Regions from separate parts of the Micromonospora sp. NPDC048986 genome, predicted to be linked through region 2. Evidence: riboswitches for the same ligand, from Rfam matches in the RefSeq annotation. Region 2 holds a riboswitch; the other holds the start of a gene.

Region 1 (8,845 bases), on a different contig from region 2:
GGTGTCGGCGCTGTCCCGGCTGATGCGGGCCTACGAGCTGCGCGTCGACCACGTCGAGCTGGACCACGCCGCGGCCCGGATGATCGACGAACGCGCCGGACGGCGGATCCGCCTCATCGCGCACGAACCCGACCGGCGCGACGAGGTGGAGTACCACGCGAAGCTGGCGCAGACCATGGCGGACAACGACTTTCCCGACGACAGCGACGTCATCTTCGTCGAGGTCACTGTCACCGACCCGTCCGACTTCGAGACCGAGCTGCTGGTCCGCGGCAGCGTGGTCGACGGCCGCTTCCCGGTGCTCAGCCTGGCCAGCTCGTCGGTGCCCACCGCGCTCGCCGCCCTGCTGCTGGAGATCCGTGACCGCAGCCGTCACCGCCCCCACATCTACTTCGAGTGGTCCGAGGGCGGCCCAACCCGCAACTTCCTGCGCTACCTGGCGTTCGGACAGGGCGCCATCGCCTCGGTGACCCGGGAGATCCTGCGCCGCCAGGAGCCCGACCCGCACCGTCGACCGCACGTGCACGCCGGCTGACCTGCGAGTCGACAGCCGTCGCGCACAGTGAGCGTGGTCATACCGACTGGACGATCCACCCGTTCGTGCTGCTAGCCTCGGCGCAGGTCATGAGCGCCAGCGCGAAGCCCCGGCTCGCTGGCCGGCAACCCTCCTCCGCGGTGGGGTGCCCCGGGTGAAGACCAGGCACCGGCAGGACGTCGGTGCAAGCGTGGCCTGGCACCCAGGTCAGCACAGACCCGGGAGAACCATGCGCATCCTCCGCACCACCCCACCGACCGACGTCGCGGACTCCCGCACCGGTCGACCCTCGCCCGCACTGATCCGGCGGCGGCACGTGGACATGATGCGAATGTGCAGCGCCGCCTGTCGTCGCGGCACCGCGCTCTAGCACCCCCTTCCCCAGCTCCTTTCCCACCGGTACGCCCATCGGGCGTGCCGTCGGTGGCGCACGTGCGCGCCCAGACACCACACTCGGAGACACCAGTGCGATTCCTTCCTGCCCTGACCCGTGCCGCCGCCCTGGGCGCGGCCACGATCCTGGCCGCCACCACCCTCACCGCCTGCGGCGACGACAGCTCGTCCGACGCCACCGCCAACCCGTACCGCCTGGCCCAGGCGGGTGTGCTGCGCGCCGGAACGCTTACCGACGCCCCGCCGAACGTGTACCTCAAGGACGGCAGGTTCACCGGCTTCGACAACGACCTGCTGACCGCCGTGGCCGGCAAGCTCGGCCTCACCGTCGAGTTCGTCGGCACCGACTTCTCCGCGCTGCTCAGCCAGGTGAACAACCGCAAGTTCGACGTGGGCAGCTCCTCCATCACCATCACCGAGGCCCGCAAGAAGACAGTCGACTTCGGCAACGGCTACGACTTCGGCTACTTCGGCCTGGACGTCCCGGCCGGCTCGCCGATCACCGGCTTCGACCAGCTCACCGGCAAGCGGGTCGTGGTGGTGCAGGGCACCGTCCAGGACGACTACGCCACCGGCAAGCAGCTCAACCCGGTGCGGGTGCCGGACTACAACGGTGCGATCAACCAGCTCAAGGCGGGCACCGCCGACGCCTGGATCGCGCCGGCGGAGATCGGCGAGAAGTCGGCCGCCGACAGCAACGGCAAGATCACCGTGGCGGCCAAGCAGCTCAGCCCGGCACCGACCGCGTACGCGGTGGCCAAGGGGAACGACAAGCTGCGCGAGGCGCTGAACAAGAGCCTCGACGAGGTCATCGCCGATGGCACCTGGAGCCGGTTGCAGGCGCAGTACTACCCGGGTCGGCCGATCCCGGCGGACTTCACACCGGGCAGCGGCACGGTGAAGGCCCCGTCCGCGTCGGCCACGCCGTCGGTGTCGGCTGTGCCGACGGGGCCGTCGGCGTCCGCGTCGACCGCTTCCTGAGCCGGTGACGAGCGAGCGGGGCGGTAGGAGGAGCGACCGATGGATCCGTTGAGCACCCTGTGGGAGACCTTCTTCGACGCCGACGCGATGCGCGAGGCGCTGCCCGAGATGCTGACCGTCGGGTTGCCCAACACGCTGATCCTGGCGGTCTCCGCCGCCCTGCTCGGCTCGGTGCTGGGCCTGCTGCTGGCCGTCGCGGGCATCTCCCGCAGCCGCTGGTTGCGCTGGCCGGCACGGGTCTACACCGACGTGTTCCGGGGGCTGCCGGCCGCGGCGACGATCCTGCTGATCGGCGTCGGGCTGGCCCCGCTGGGCATGCAGGTCTGGGGGCCGGATCCCTACCCGTTGGGCATCCTGGCGCTGTCGCTCATCGCCGCCGCGTACATCGGGGAGATCTTCCGCTCGGGCATCCAGTCGGTGGAGGCCGCCCAGTTGGAAGGTGCCCGGGCGCTCGGCTTCTCCTGGGCCGACTCGATGCGGCTGGTGATCATTCCGCAGGGCATCCGGCGGGTCTTGCCGGCCTGGGTGAACCAGCTCATCGCGCTGATCAAGGACTCCAGCCTGGTCTACTTCCTCGGCCTGGTGGCCAGCCAGCGGGAGCTGTTCCGGATCGGGCAGGACTACGCGGCCACCACCGGCAACGAGTCGGCACTGCTGCTGGCAGGGCTCTGCTACCTGGCGTTGACAGTTCCGCTGACGCACGTCGTCAACTGGATCGACAGGCGGCTGCGCAACGGTCGGCCGGCCACCGTGTCGACCGAAGAGGACGACGACATCCTGTCGTACGCCGCGACCCAAGGAGATCGGCGATGACCACCGCCACGACGACCTCGGTCAGCCTCGACGTACGCGACGTGCACCTCGCCTTCGGACCGAACCGGGTGCTGCGCGGCGTCGACCTCTCGGTGCCGCGGGGCGCGACGGCCTGCGTCATCGGGCCGTCCGGGTCTGGCAAGTCCACACTGCTGCGCACCATCAACCGGCTGATCGAACCGGACCGGGGCGACGTGCTGCTGGACGGGCGCAGCGTGCTGGGCGACGACCCGGACGTGTTGCGGCAGCGGGTGGGCATGGTGTTCCAGCAGTTCAACCTCTTTCCGCACATGAGCGTGCTGCGCAACGTCACGCTGGCGCTGCGCCGGCTGCGCAAGCTCGATGCGGACGAGGCGGAGACCGTCGCTCGGGCCCAGTTGGAGCTGGTGGGGCTGGCCGGCAAGGCGAACTCCCGCCCGGCGCAGCTCTCCGGTGGTCAACAGCAGCGGGTGGCGATCGCCCGCGCGCTGGCGCTGCGGCCCGAGGTGATGCTCTTCGACGAGGCCACCTCGGCGCTCGACCCGGAGTTGGTCAAGGGCGTCCTCGGGGTGATGGCCGACCTGTCCGCCGCCGGCATGACGATGGTGGTGGTGACCCACGAGATGGGCTTCGCCCGGCAGGTAGCCGACACCGTCGCCTTCATGGACCGGGGCGTGGTGCTGGAGGCCGGCCCACCCGAGGCGATCTTCGAGCGGGCCGAGCATCAGCGGCTTCGCCGGTTCCTCGACCAGGTGCTCTGAGCCTGGGTCACTCGTTGGGTCCTCGCCCCAGCAGCCGGATCTCCTCGTTGTCCAGCGCGGCCTGGAGTTCCTGGAGCACCAGGTCGTCGATCTCCCGGTTGTCGCGCAGTCGGGTGACCTCCCGCCTCTTGTGGGCGAGGACGCCGAGGCGCAGTCGGCGTTCCAGCCGGCGCTCCTCGGCGGTGTTCCCGCCGCTCTCGTTGAGGTCCGCCAGATGCCGCCGGTACTCGGCCTCCAGCCGACGCACCGAGTCATCCTGGGCACCGATCTCCGCAGCTACCCGCGGTAGGGCGGCCAGGCCCACCTCGGTGGCGCGCCGCCGGGCGTTGCGGGCCTCGTCGACGCGTTCCGGGTCGCCGCTCAGCCCGGCCCAGCGGACCACCAACGGCAGTGTGGTGCCCTGAAGCAGCATGATCAGGACGATCACCAGCGCGGTGACGAAGATGATCAGATCGCGTTCGACCACCGGTCGACCGTCGACCATCACCGTCGGAACGGCCAGGGCGGCGGCCAGCGAGACCGCGCCCCGGAAACCGGACCAGCCCGCGACGGTCCCCACCCGCCAGCTCGACGGCCCCTGGCTCGGGTCCATGATGCGGCGCCGCCGCAGCCTCGCGGCCTGCGCGGTCAGGTAGACGAAGAGAAGCCGGGTGCCGATCACGACCACTGTGACCACCAGCACGATCACCAGAGCCCGCCCGGGCGAGGTGCTGGTGATGCCCCGCACCGCGCGGGGAATCTGCGTGCCGAGCAGGACGAACAGACCGCCGTTGATCAGGAAGGTGGACAGGTCCCAGAACGCGTACGCCAGCACCCGGGACCGGGCCCGGATCACCCGTGGGCCGGCGTAGGCCAACACCAGGCCGGCGACCACCACCGCCAGCACCCCACTGGCGTGCACCGAGTCGGCGAGCAGGAAGGCACCGAACGGTGTCAGCACGCTCAACGCGCCCTCGCGCAGCGGATCGTCGAGCCGCTTGCGGATCAGCACCACGGCGGCCCCCACCAGCAGACCGGCTGTCACACCGCCGACGCTGGCGCCGACGAACTCCTCGCCGACGCCCAGCACGCCCGGGTCGGCGCTGTGGCTGAGCAGACCCACCGCCACCGCGAAGACCACCAGCGCCGTACCGTCGTTGATCAGGCTCTCCGCGTGCAGGGTGGTGAGCAGCTTCCGGGGCAGCCGCTTGGCCAGGCCGGTGACCGCGGCGGCGTCGGTCGGCGCGAGGACCGCGCCGAGCACCCAGGCGGCTGCGGGATTCACCCCGAACGCCTGCGCGGCGAACGACACAGTGACCATGGTGAGCACCACCAGCACCACGGCGAGCAGCCCGATCACGGGCAGGTTGGCCCGGATCTCCCGCAGGCTGATGGTGAGGCTCTCCCGGTACAGGATCGCCGGCAGGAAGATCAACAGGACCAGGTCGGGTTCCAGGGTGACCTCGGACAGCGGCGGCGTGAGTCCGAGCAGTACGCCCAACGCGATGAGCAGAACCGGCGGGGCCACCCGGTACCGGCCGCCGAGGGTGGTGCCGACGAGGACTGTGACGCCCAGCGCCACGATCAGGATGAGCGCCTCCACGCATACCCCCCCTCGGACCACTGCCGACGGTGCACGCGCCGGTGCTTCCATCTGACCGCACCCGCCGGTGGGTTCCGGCGGAAACCGGCAAGTCGCCCGGGTCCTCGGGTCGGATCAGGCGGTTGCGCGGGCGCGCGCGCTCACCGCGCGAGCCGTACGACGGTGCTCGGCCGCCTCCTCGTGCCGACCCAGCGCGGCGGCCAGGTCGGCGAGGTGCCCGGCCACCGGGCCGACGGTGAGCACCCCGCTGCCGGCGGCCAGTTCGTCGGCGGCCGGCAGCAGCTCGGCGTGGACCCGGGTCATCGTGGCCCGGTCGTCGAGGGCGCGAGCCGCCCGACCGACGAGGCAGAGCCGCACCTCACGCAGCAGATCGTGCGGCCCCTCGGGAAGCGTCAGCAGGGCGGCCGCGGCGGCGTCCCGCTCGTCGGCGGCGACCAGCAGCAACGGTCGGACCCACGGCTCGTGCGGACCCCAGTCCAGGTCCGCCCAGTCGTCCGCGCCGAGCCCGGCGGTCGGCCGGTCGGCGCCGATGGTGTCGGCCAGTCGCAGACCGAGCAGGGCCAGCGGGAGCAACCCCTGGGTCAGCCCCGGCATGCCGTCGGCGTTCGCCCGCTCGGCAGCCGAGCGGTACGCCCGTTCCGCCGCGTCCGACTCCCCGTCGAGCGCCAGGCGCAGCGCGGCGTACCACCGGGTGAAGACACCGACCAACGGCAGCTCGTACCGTTCGGCGAGCCGGTCGGCGGCGCGGGCGTGCGCGTCGGCGGTGGGCCGGTCGGCCAGCGCACAGTTGGCCTGGACCAGGACCAGGTGGCCGAGCACCTCGAAGGTCACCAGGTGGTGCCGGGCGGCCAGTTCGACCAGTTCCACGCCGATCCGGGCCCGCGCGTCGGCCAGACCGACGCTGTGGAAGGCGTGCATGAAGCGGGCGTTGAGCGCGAAGGCCAACAGCCCGGGGTCGCCGATGTCGCGGGCGATCGTCTCGGCCTCGGCCGCGGCGCGACGGCCCCGATCGTGTGTGGTGCCGCGCAGCTCCAGCGCGAGGGTGCTCAGCAGCCGGCTGCGCTGCGCCGAGCCGGTCGGGCCGAGCGCGGTCAGGGCGTGTTCGGCGGCTCGGACGATGTGCCCGGAGAGCAGGTCGTCGTCGTTGCGCGTCCAACTGGCGGGCACGTCGAAGCCGGCTAGGGCCTCCTGGATCAGCACGGCATCGCCGGTGGACTCGGCGACCGTGATCGCCTCGGCGCGCCGTAGCCGCGCCTCGGCCAGCCGGCCCGTCACGGCCACCGCCCGCCCCAGGCCGAGCAGCGCTGTCACCCGCCCACGCGGCTCGACCCCGCCGGCGCTGTCGTACGCCTCGATCACCTGGCCCCACAGCCGGGCCGCCTCGTGCGGGTTGCCGCCCCGTTCGGCCCGCTCGGCCGCCACCTGGGCGTATGTCGACGCCTCGGCGGCGTGGGCCGGCCCACCGGCGCGCAGCAGGTGGTACGCGAGGTTCGCCGGCTCGACAGGTTCCCGTTGTCGCAGTACCTCGGCGACGGCCGCGTGCCAGGCGGCCCGGCGCGGCGCGGACAGGTCGGCGTAGAGCGTGTCGCGGACCAGGATGTGGGTGAAGCGCAGCCGCCCGTCGGACTCTCGTTCGGTGAGGAACCCGGCCGCCAGGGCGCGGTCCACGGCGTCCAGCGCCGCCGTCGGGTCACCGGCCAACGCGCCCAGCACGTCCGGGTCGAGGTCCCGACCGAGCACTGCCGCCTGCCGCAGCACGGTGCGGGTCGAGGCGGACAGCTGCGCCAACCGGTGCCGGATCACGTCACGTACCCCGGGCGGCACGGCGGCCAACCCCGCCTGGCCCGTGCTCGCGAACAGCTGGGCCAGCTCGCGGACGAAGAACGGGTTGCCGCCGCTGCGCCGGTGTATCGCCCGGGCGGTGGCCGGGTCCGGTTCCGCCCCGACGATGGCGCCGACCAGCTCGCCGGTCGCCGACGCGGGCAGGCCGGCAAGATACTCCCGGACCGGTTCCAGCCCGGCGGCGCGGGCCAGGGTGGCGGTCAGCTCCGGGCTGATCTCGGTGGCCCGGTAGGTGCCGAGGATCAGCACCGGCCCGCTGGCCGGCTGCGGGCCGGTGAGCAGCGCGGTCAGCAGGTCCAGGGTGTCGCCGTCGGCGCGGTGCAGGTCGTCGAGGACCAGCAGGACCGGCTCTTGGTCGGCGACCGTCGAGATCAGCGCGGCCACCGCGCGGTGCCGACGGAACCGCACGGTGGCGGGGTCAGCCGAACCGTCTTCCGGGTCGGCGACGACGGCGACGGCGGCGGGCCCGGCGAGCGCGTCGGTGATCTGGGTCCACGGCCACGCCGGTGGTGCCCCCTCATATTCCGGGCTGCGCCCCCATGCGGTGACCCAGCCCTGAGCGGCGAGTCGCCGGGTCAGGGCCTCGGCCAGCGCCGTCTTCCCGGCACCCGGGTCGCCGCTGAGCAGGGCGAGGGCGGGCTGGCGGCGGCGGGACGCGGCCTCGGCGGCGCGCCTGAGCCGCTCCAGCTCGGCGTCGCGGCCGACGAACGGGCGCTGCTCCGCCTGGACGGGTGCAGCGGGTTCCCCGAGGCCGGGGCTGGCCCGATCGAGGGCCGGGGCGAGGTGCGGCGCCTGGGCCAGGATGTCGGCTTCCAACCGTCGCAGTTCGGGCCCCGGGTCCACGCCCAGCTCGGTCACCAGCACGTGGCGGGCCTCCCGCAGCGCGGCCAGCGCGTCGCCCTGCCGGCCGGCGCGGTACCGGGCCGTCGCGAGCAGCCGCCAGGCGTCCTCGCGCAGCGGATGGCTGGCCAGGTGCTCCGGCAGGTCCGCGGCGGCCTCGTCCGGTCGACCCACCGCCAGAAGCGCCTCCGCCCGCCGCTCGACGGCGAGCATCCGCAGCTCGTCCAGCCGGTTGATCTCCGCTAGCGCCCAGGACTCGTTGGCGCAGTCGGCGTACGCGGGCCCGCGCCAGAGGCCGAGCGCCGCGTCCAGCGCGGCCAGGGCGGGCGCGGGACGTCCGGCCGCCAGCAGCCGGGCCGCCTCGCCGACTGCCGCCTCGAACTGTCCGGCGTCCACCGCGTCCGGGGCGACCTTCAGCGCGTACCCGGGTGGCTCGGTGACCAGGATCCGGGGCGGCTGCCGGGGTGGTCTGTCGGGTTCCAGGGCCCGACGCAGGTCGGCCACGAAGGTCCGGATCGCGCCCAGCGCGCCGTCCGGCGCGACCTCCCACAGGTCGTCGACGAGACGATCCACCGGCACCACCCGACCGTGGGCGATCAACAGGCGGCCCAGCACCAGGCGCTGCCGGTGTCCCCGCAGGGGGACCGGGCCGCGCTCGGTCGCGGCGATCACCGGCCCGAGCACGCCGAAGGTCACCGCGACGGGCGCCGTCAGCTGCCTGGTCATGGCACCAATCTAGGCCGGTGGCCCGGCCGGCACTGATCCGACGCTGACCGGCCGCTGATCACCGCCGGGCAGGCTCGGTGCGGTACGACGGCGACGGGCCACCGCCCCGCCGGCACTGCTCACCAGGAAGGTTCCCAGTGGACCCGAAGATCAACGGATTCGACTACCGACGCGTCACGGTCGCCGACGGCGTGACGCTCAACGCCGCTGTGGGCGGTTCCGGGCCGGCGATCGTGCTGTTGCACGGCTTTCCGCAGACCCACCTCATGTGGCGGCACGTGGCCGCCGATCTGGCCGCCGACCACACGGTCATCTGCCCCGACCTGCGCGGCTACGGCGACAGCGCCAAGCCCGTCGACACCGACGGCACCGGGTACGCCAAGCGCACCATGG
Region 2 (8,845 bases):
TGCACCGGAGGATTAAGAACTACAGCCACGGGATGCGTCAGCGGCTCGCCATCGCCCAGGCCATGCTCGGTCTTCCCGAACTGCTGGTGTTGGACGAGCCGACCGACGGGCTCGATCCGCCACAGATCGCCGAGATGCGCCGGGTGCTCCAGCGGTACGCCACCGACGGCCGGGCGGTGCTGGTCTCCAGCCACCTGCTGGCCGAGGTGGAGCAGACGTGCACGCACGCGGTGGTGGTGAACAAGGGCCGGATCGTGGCGTCCGGGCCGGTGGAGGAGATCGTGGGCGAGTCGCCGAGCGTGCTCTTCGACGTCACCGACCCGGTGGCGGCGCGGGCGGTGCTGGACCGGCTGCACGGGGTCCGTGTGTTGCCGGAGAGCGACGGCCAACTGGTGGTCGACACCAACGGCACGGCCCGCAGCGAGGTGGTGGCGGAGCTGGTGCGCGCCGGCATCGGAGTGGACCGGGTGGTGCCTCGGCGGCGCCTGGAGGACGCGTTCCTCGCCCTGGTGGGCGAGAACTCTCGGGGAAGCGGTGACCGGTGATGGCTGTTACTGACGCGGGTGAGGCCCGTGGCTACCGGCCGTCGGCCACCATGCCGTTCGTGGCGGAGTTCCGTCGGCAGGCATCCCGGCGGCGGACCCAGTTGGCGCTCGGGTTCATGGTGTTGCTGCCACTGATCATCCTGATCGCGTTCCAGTTCGACTCGGGCGGTGACGACGACAACGGTCGCAACGAGTTCGCCAGCCTGGTCGAGCTGGCCACCTCGGGCGGGCTCAACTTCACCCTGTTCTCGATCTTCGTGTCGGCGTCGTTTCTGCTGGTGGTGGTCGTCGCGCTGTTCTGCGGCGACACGGTGGCCAGCGAGGCGAGTTGGGGCAGCCTGCGGTACCTGCTGGCGATCCCGGTGCCCCGGGCGCGGTTGTTGACTGTGAAGCTGGTGGTGGCGCTCGCGTACTCGGGACTGGCCCTGCTGCTGTTGGCCGGCACCGCGTTGCTGGCCGGCACCCTGCGTTACGGCTGGTCGCCGCTGCGCAGCACCGTCGCCGCCGAGCTGGAACCCACCGAGGGGCTGCTGCGGTTGCTGGCCGTGCTGGGCTACCTGGCTGTCGTACTGCTGGTGGTGGCCGGCCTGGCGTTCCTGCTGTCGGTGACCACGGACGCCGCGCTGGGCGCGGTGGGTGGTGCGGTTCTGCTCTGGATCCTGTCCAGCATCCTGGACCAGATCACCGCCCTGGGGGCGCTGCGCGACTTCCTGCCCACCCACTTCAGCACCGCCTGGCTGGGTCTGCTGTCGACGCCGGTGCAGACCGACGATGTGGTGCGCGGCTGCATCTCGGCGATCAGTTACGCGACGCTGTTCTGGGGGTTGGCGTTCTGGCGGTTCACCCGCAAGGACATCACGTCGTAGCCTTCCTCCAGGCGCTGACGCCGATCCGACCGGTGTTGCCGAGGTCGATCGGCCCGTCCGGGTCGACCTCCTCGGCCGGCTGCCCGGCGGCGGGAGCCACAGTCAGGAACTCGCCGTTGGTGGCGACCACCGTCGAGTCGGTGACCAGGTTGCGCCAGAGCACCACGGCGGTGGCCCGCTCCCCGGCGGCGAGGGTGACCTGCCGGGGTGGTTGGTCGAAGCCCGAGGTGATCTCCTTGGCGCCGTTGACCACGCGCAGCATCACCGGCTCACGTTCCTCGTCGAACACGTGCAGCACCGGGTAGCCGTTGAGCTGGTAGGGGTGCTCGCCGCAGTTGACCAGCTCGATGCCGAGGGCGCGCAGGCCCGAGGCGGCGTCCCCGCCGGTCGCCCGGATCCGGACGCCGGTCGGCGGGCACTCGGCCGTCGGCTCGGTGCTGGCGGACGGGCCCGCTTCCGCCCTCGCCGCGGGGGGCGGCTGGCTCGGGTCTCCGGCCTGGCCGCGGTGGTCACGGGTGCAGCCGCCCAGCACGAGAGCCATCGCGACAGTCGCCGTGACGCGTCGCTGTGCTGCCGTGTCGCGGGAGATCATCTGTTGATCCTCGCTTACCTGCGCAACACACCACCGCCCCGGCCCCGGCCCCGCGGCTCTCTCTGCGCCGCCACACGAACTGGTGCGGAGCCTCTCCCGGTTTCCCTTTGGAGCTGAATCGTTTGTGGCATCACGGCGGAGGGTGCGGGCACCCCTGGTGCACACCGTTTTCAGGAGGGATTTTCCCACCAGCAAGGAACTTATGATTTTCGATGCCCGCGTACTTCGGGATCGATGGGACCCATTCACACTCCTCGATGGAGGTGCCATGAACGTCTCTCGGCTCGGCGGGCCGACCCTGTCCCTGTTCCGCATCGTGATCGGCCTGCTGTTCACGTTGCACGGGCTGTCCTCGGTGTTCGGGTTGTTCGGCGGCAACCCGATGACTGGTAAGGCGGTACCGCTCGGCACCTGGCCGGGCTGGTGGGCTGCCTTGATCCAACTGGTCTGCGGTGTACTGGTGCTGGTCGGGCTCTTCACCCGACCCGCCGCGCTGCTCGCCTCCGGCTCGATGGCGTACGCCTACTTCGTCGTGCACCAGCCGGACGCTCTGCTGCCGCTGCACAACGGAGGCGAGCGGGCAGCGCTCTTCTGCTGGGCGTTCCTGCTGGTCGCTGCTCTCGGTCCGGGTGCCTGGGCGCTCGACACGCTGCTCGCGCGTCGCCGCGACATTCAGTCCGCGCCGGTGGCGCCGATGGCCGAGAGCGGCTCGATCGTCGTCTGACCGCACCCGTACCGCGTCGCCGGGGCCTCGACGAGGCGGCTCCGGCGACGCGCCGGCCAGAGCTCGTCCCCGCAGTGCTCCGCGAGGGCCACGCGCCGGCTCCCGGCTGTGCGTCGCGCGCCGGCTCCCGGCTGTGGCTCGCTCCTGGCTCTGCGTCCGCGCGCCGGCTCCCGGCTCTGCGTCGCTCCCGGCTCTGCGTCGCTCCCGGCTCTGCGTCCGCGCGCCGGCTCCCGGCGCTGCGCTGATGCCGTAAACGATTCAGCTCCATAGCGTGCGCGAGTGGCAGGTCTTACCCGCCCCGCGGCCGTGACCGGCGGCGACGCGGCGTAGGGGCCGAAGCGGGAGCGTCAGGCAGGCGGGCGCTGGGTGAGGACCGCGTCCAGCAGGCCGGGGTAGAGCTTGTCCAGCTCGTCCCTGCGGAGCCGGACCAGTCGGCTGGTGCCGGCGGCCCGGGTCCGGGTCAGGCCCGCCTCGCGCAGCACCTTGAGGTGGTGGCTGCGGGTCGCCTTGGAGACGCCGAAGTCGAAGCTGCCGCAGGCGGCCTCGCCGCCCTCGGCGAGCGCCCGGACGATCTGCAGCCGCACGTCGTCGGCGAGTGCGGCCAGCACGTTGGTGACCGGGACGGCGGTCAGGTCGGGTTCGTGCGGCTCCATGTGACCAGTGTAACCCTTGTTCGACAATAATCGAACAACACTCTAATGTCGGTGTCGTTGGTTCGACGATACTCGAACATTGGAGTTGCTGATGCGATCCCGCGCCACCGCGTACCCACTGGTCGCCGTGCTCGGTTGGGGCGTGATGTTCCCGATCCTGGCCAGCGCGCTCAACCGGGTCGACCCGCTCAACCTGACCACAGCGCGCTACCTGCTGGCCGCCGTCGTCCTGGTCGCCATCCTGCTGCTCCGCGAGGGTGCCGGCGCGTTTCGGCACGGAGGCCGGGCGCTGGAGGTGGTGGTGCTTGGAGTGGTCGGCTTCGCGGGCTTCAACCTGCTCACCAACCTGGCGCTCGAACACGCGGCCCCGCAGCAGATCTCGCTCTTCGTGGCCACCACGCCGGTGATCACCCAACTCGTGCGCTGGGCTCGCGACGGCGTACGCCCAAAGCCGCTGCTGCTGGCCCTCTCCCTGGTGGCGCTCCTCGGAGTCGGCCTGGTGATCACCCGCGGCAGCCTGGCCGGGCTGGGCCAGTTCGGTCTCGGCGGGCTGATGATGATCGGCGCGGTGCTGGGCTGGGGCATCTACACCCACGGTGCCAGCCGGTTCGGCGAATGGTCCCCGCTGCGCTTCACCACCCTCACCGCGCTCGCTGGCACTGCCGCCATGCTCGCCCTGAGCATCGGCGCCGACGCCGTCGGCTGGCAGCACGCGCCGGCCGCCGCCGACCTCGCGGCGGTCGCCCCGCAGTTGGCGTACGCCGTGCTGGTGGGCGCGGTGATCGCGGTCCTGGCCTGGAACACCGGCGTGCAGCGACTCGGCGCCGCCAACGCCGCGCTGTTCATGAACCTGGTCCCGGTGACCACCTTCGCTGTGCAGATCGCCCGCGGCTACCGCCCGGAGCCCGTCGAACTGGTCGGGGCGGCCATCACGATCGCCGCACTGATCGCCGCGAACCTCGCTGCCCGGCCCCGGACCACGCCGCTGCCCCGCCCGAGCGCTGTGACGGACCCGATCGCGGTGACCGACCCCGTGGCCGTGAGCGGCCGCTGACCCACTTCCTGGGATCTGCCCTGGAGGCCGGGCCCAGCTTTGCCTAGACTCGACCCCACAACTGAATACCTCATCCAGAGGGGCTGAGGGATACGGCCCGACGACGCCCCGGCAACCACCCCGCGCGCTCACCGCTGAGCGACCCGCGGGGCAGGTGCCAATTCCGTCCCCGCCGCACCGTGCGATGCGGGGAAAGATGAGAGGACTCTCGACATGACGTCGACGCTCGTCACCTCCGGCATTGACACCTCGGCCAGCCCCGCCCGCGCCCTGGTCTGTCGTGCCTGCTCGGCCCGCTACCCGCTCGCCGCCCAGCACGCCTGTTACGAGTGTTTCGGCCCGCTGGAGGTCGACTACGACACCGCCGCTCTGGCCACCGTCACCCGCGAGCAGATCGAGGCCGGCCCGAACAACATCTGGCGGTACGCCGCCCTGCTGCCCGCCGGTCAGGACCCGGCCAGCCGGGTCACCCTCGACCCGGGGCTGACCCCACTGGTGGCGGCCCCGCACCTCGCCGCCGAGCTGGGCATCACCGCGCCGCTGTGGGTCAAGGACGACAGCGCCAACCCCACCCACTCGTTCAAGGACCGGGTCGTCTCGGTGGCGCTCACCGCCGCCAAGGCGCTCGGCTTCACCCGGTTCGCCTGCGCGTCGACCGGCAACCTGGCCAACTCGGTGGCCGCCCACGCCGCCCGCGCCGGGGCGCCCTCGGTGGTCTTCATCCCCAGTGACCTGGAGCAGGGCAAGGTCATCACCACCGCCGTCTACGGCGGTGAGCTGGTCGCGATCGACGGTTCGTACGACGACGTCAACAGGCTCTGCGGTGAGCTGGTGGAGACCGACGAATTCGAGGACACCGCGTTCGTCAACGTGAACGTCCGGCCGTACTACGCGGAGGGCTCCAAGACCCTCGGCTACGAGGTGGCCGAGCAGCTCGGCTGGCGGATCCCGGCACAGGTGGTCATCCCGATGGCCAGCGGCGAGCTGCTCACCAAGATTGACAAGGCGTTCTCCGAGCTGGTGGAGATCGGCCTGGTCGAGGCGCCCGCCGACGGCTGGAAGGTCTTCGGCGCGCAGTCCGCCGGCTGCAACCCGATCGCCGTCGCCCTGCACGCCGAGACCGACACGATCGTCCCGGTCAAGCCCACCGGCATCGCCAAGTCGCTGAACATCGGCGACCCGGCGGCCGGCCTCTACGCCCTGGAGGCGGTCCGCCGCACCGGCGGCTGGATGGAGTACGTCGACGACGACGAGATCCGCGCCGGCATTCGCGATCTGGCCCGCACCACAGGGGTCTTCGCCGAAACCGCGGGTGGGGTCACGGTGGCCGTGCTGCGCAAGCTGGTCGAGTCCGGTCGGCTCGACCCGACGGCCGAGACCGTCGTGTTCAACACCGGCGAGGGCCTGAAGACCATCGACGCGGTGGCCGGCCAGGTCGGCCCGACCCACCACATCAAGCCCTCGCTGCGGGCCGCTCGCGACGCCGGCCTCCTCGGCTGACGGGCTCGCTCGGACCGAGGCGCGAGTCGATCACTCGGTAACTGGGTTTTCGCTGTGAGTGTGGAAAACCCGCCGCTACGGACTTGACGGCAGGAACCGGACGGCGCAAGATGCTCCGTGCGGGAGGGCATTTCGCCGAAGACTTTTGAAGTTCTTGCGACCCAACGCCGGAGGCGTTGTGCGAGTGTCCCTCCCGACCACGTTCGATCGGGCCAGCGAGTAATTCGCTGGCCCGATCGCTTTTGTACGGTGCACGCTCACCGACATGAGCATCACCATCGCGTCGTTCGACGGCGCCGACCGGACTTCCGTCGACGAGGCGTACCGGATCGGGGTGGCGGTCAACGACGCCGATCTGCCGGACCTGCCGCCCTTCTGCCGGCGCCGCTTCGACGCGCTGTTCCACACGCCGTTGCCCGGCACCCGGACGCTCTGGGCGCTGGCCCGACTGGACGGTGTCCCGGCCGGCTTCCTGCAACTGGACCTGCCGCAGCTCGACAACACCGACAACGCCACCGTCGAGCTGAAGGTGCGTCCGGAGCTGCGGCGCCGGGGCGTCGGTCGGGCACTGCACGAGTACGGCGTACGGCTGCTGCGCGAGCACGGCCGCAAGCGGGTCGTCGGGCTGACCGTCTCCGCGTTGCCCGGCGGGCCGGCCCGGAACGTGGCGGGCGCTGCGTTCGCCGCGTCGACCGGAGCCCAGGCCGCCTTGGTCGAGGTGCGTCGCCGGCTGGAGATCGCCGAGATCGACCGGGTCGCGCTCCGCGCGGCACTCGGCGAGGCCCAGCCCCGGGCCGAGGGGTACCGATCGGTGTGCTGGCAGGGCGCCACCCCGGAGGAGTATCTGACGGACATCGCCTACCTGGACGGCCGGCTGATGATGGACGCGCCGCTTGGTGACATGCAGTGGGAGCCGGAGCAGGTGGACGCCGAGCGCATCCGCGGCACCGATCGGGCCCTGGGGGCCAAGGGCCGCCGGCGGTACCACCTCGGGATGCGACACGAGGCGTCCGGCCGGCTGGTCGCCTGGACGCTGCTGGAGGTTGGCGCCTCCGCCGACTGGCACGCCTTCCAGCAGATCACCATCGTCGACCCGTCCCACCGTGGGCACCGGCTCGGCCTCATCGCCAAGGCGGAGAACCTGCACCACCTGCTCACCCACGAGCCGGCGGTGCGGAGCATCGACACCATCAACGCCGCCAGCAACAGCTACATGGTGGCAATCAACGAGCAGCTCGGCTTCCGTCCGGTGGACTCCTGGACCGACTGGCAGCTCACCCTCTGACCCGGTCGGTCACTCCTCCGTCCGCTCCAGTCGCCCGATGAGTTCGCCGATCGCGGCGTGGAAGTCGTCGTCCGGGGTGAACCGGTGGCCCTGCACGGGTGGGGGCACGGTGTCGGTCGGTGCGATGAGCAGCCCCTTCGGATCCCGTACCCGACGGTCGACCCGGGCGGCCGGGTCGCCGGGTCCGTCCACGAGCGGGACGAACACCGGTCCGCCCACCGCGTCGGTGTACCGCCACAGGTTGATCCACCGCCAGGCCAGCCGGTCGCCGACCTTGCGCAACAACGCGTCGTTGACGTACGCCGGGAAGATCCGCTGGTAGCGGTTGCCGAGCGGGGTGCCGTAGGTCAGCAGGGCCACTCGCCGGCGGCAGTGGTCAGGGAGTTGGAGCACCGTCGCCGCCGCGAGCACGCTGCCGTGACTCTGCCCGGACAGCACCACAGCGTTCCCGTCGGCGGTGAGCTGCCCGATCCGACGGGTCAGCTCGGGGACCGCCCGCTCGACGTAGCACGGCGGGGCGAGCGGATGCGCGGCACGCGGCCAGAAGGTGGCCAGCTCCCAGAGCACCCCGACCAGCCGGATCACGCCGGATCGGTAGGCGACCAGCCCCAGCACGGCGAGGACCGTGGCGAACAGTCCGATCAGCAGGGCGCCCAGGTCGGTCACGAAGATCACCGGACGGGCCAGTGGTTCGCCGCCGAGCCGCAGCGCGAGCGCACCCGGGCCGGGACCGATCACCGAGAGCCCGGCCGCCGCCAGGGTGAGCAGCGCCAACACCACGTACGCGGTGGCCAGCAGCGGCCCGAGCCGATCCGTGAGTCGGGCACGCATGATCGCCTCGCGGACGGCCCGGACCCGTTCGGGGGCCGCCCGGGAGGCTTCCGGATAGTCCCGCCGGACCAGTTCCTCGGCCTCCCGGCGGCGATGACCCCGACCGATCCGGGGTCCGAGCACTGCCGTCACGACCACCAGGAGCACGGCGAGGGAGAAGCCGAGGGTGGCCCAGCGGAAGGCGATCGGCGGGGACAGCGGTGGCGCACCCGGCGGCAGCGGCCGGGCCGGCGTCGGGCTGGAACCACGGTCCAGATACTCGGCGAGCCCGTAGGTCAGGCCCGAGTCGTAGGCGACGCCCAACCCGATCGCGACCGTTATCAGCACCGGCGCGCCCAGCCCGGCCAGCAGGAAGAGGGGCCGGGGGAGAGAGCGGCGCTGCACGACGACCACCAGGCCGAGCATCGCGAGCAGCACCACCTGCCCGGCAAACAGCCCGGCGGCCGTCATCCCGTAACCCGGCAACGGTCCCTCGGCGGTCCACGGCGGCCGGGGCAGCAACGCGTACCCCAGGGTCAGTGCGGTGAGCGCGACCGCCGCCCAGTGGATCGTCCGCGAACTCCACTGGTCGTGCTTCCCGCGTCGCTCGATCGCCGGCTGGCAGAGCAGCACCAGCGCGCCGGCGAGCAGCGCCACGTCCGCGGCCAGTAGCAGCCAGCCGAGCACTGCGGCATCGTGCGGTGCCAGCACCAACAGCAGAGCGATGTTGAGCGTGCCCAGCGCCACCGCTACGTGGACCGAGCGCAGGCGGCGCAGCAGCGAGCGGGTGTCCCGGAAGGCGGGCGCGTCGAGCCG

What was found. A riboswitch is a leader RNA that binds a small molecule or an ion and turns the genes downstream of it on or off. The one in region 2 is predicted to bind S-adenosylmethionine.
Region 1: it holds a riboswitch for S-adenosylmethionine, as region 2 does, so the genes downstream of both, AB0B94_RS22755 (ABC transporter substrate-binding protein) here and thrC (threonine synthase) in region 2, are expected to answer to the same signal.

The regions. Positions count from the first base shown of each region.
Region 1 covers NZ_JBEZFJ010000011.1:164,928-173,772, reverse strand. The annotation lists gene AB0B94_RS22760 (amino acid transporter) at 1-535, shown strand, start outside; SAM riboswitch class IV at 621-732, shown strand; gene AB0B94_RS22755 (ABC transporter substrate-binding protein) at 1,001-1,909, shown strand; gene AB0B94_RS22750 (amino acid ABC transporter permease) at 1,949-2,722, shown strand; gene AB0B94_RS22745 (amino acid ABC transporter ATP-binding protein) at 2,719-3,462, shown strand; gene AB0B94_RS22740 (Na+/H+ antiporter) at 3,470-5,044, opposite strand; gene AB0B94_RS22735 (BTAD domain-containing putative transcriptional regulator) at 5,159-8,452, opposite strand; gene AB0B94_RS22730 (alpha/beta hydrolase) at 8,590-8,845, shown strand, end outside.
Region 2 covers NZ_JBEZFJ010000007.1:336,693-345,537, reverse strand. The annotation lists gene AB0B94_RS17350 (alpha/beta fold hydrolase) at 1-545, shown strand, start outside; gene AB0B94_RS17345 (ABC transporter permease subunit) at 545-1,411, shown strand; gene AB0B94_RS17340 (DUF4232 domain-containing protein) at 1,401-2,003, opposite strand; gene AB0B94_RS17335 (DoxX family protein) at 2,272-2,727, shown strand; gene AB0B94_RS17330 (metalloregulator ArsR/SmtB family transcription factor) at 3,075-3,380, opposite strand; gene AB0B94_RS17325 (DMT family transporter) at 3,472-4,434, shown strand; SAM riboswitch class I at 4,502-4,637, shown strand; gene thrC (threonine synthase) at 4,648-5,934, shown strand; gene AB0B94_RS17315 (GNAT family N-acetyltransferase) at 6,200-7,219, shown strand; gene AB0B94_RS17310 (hypothetical protein) at 7,229-8,845, opposite strand, start outside.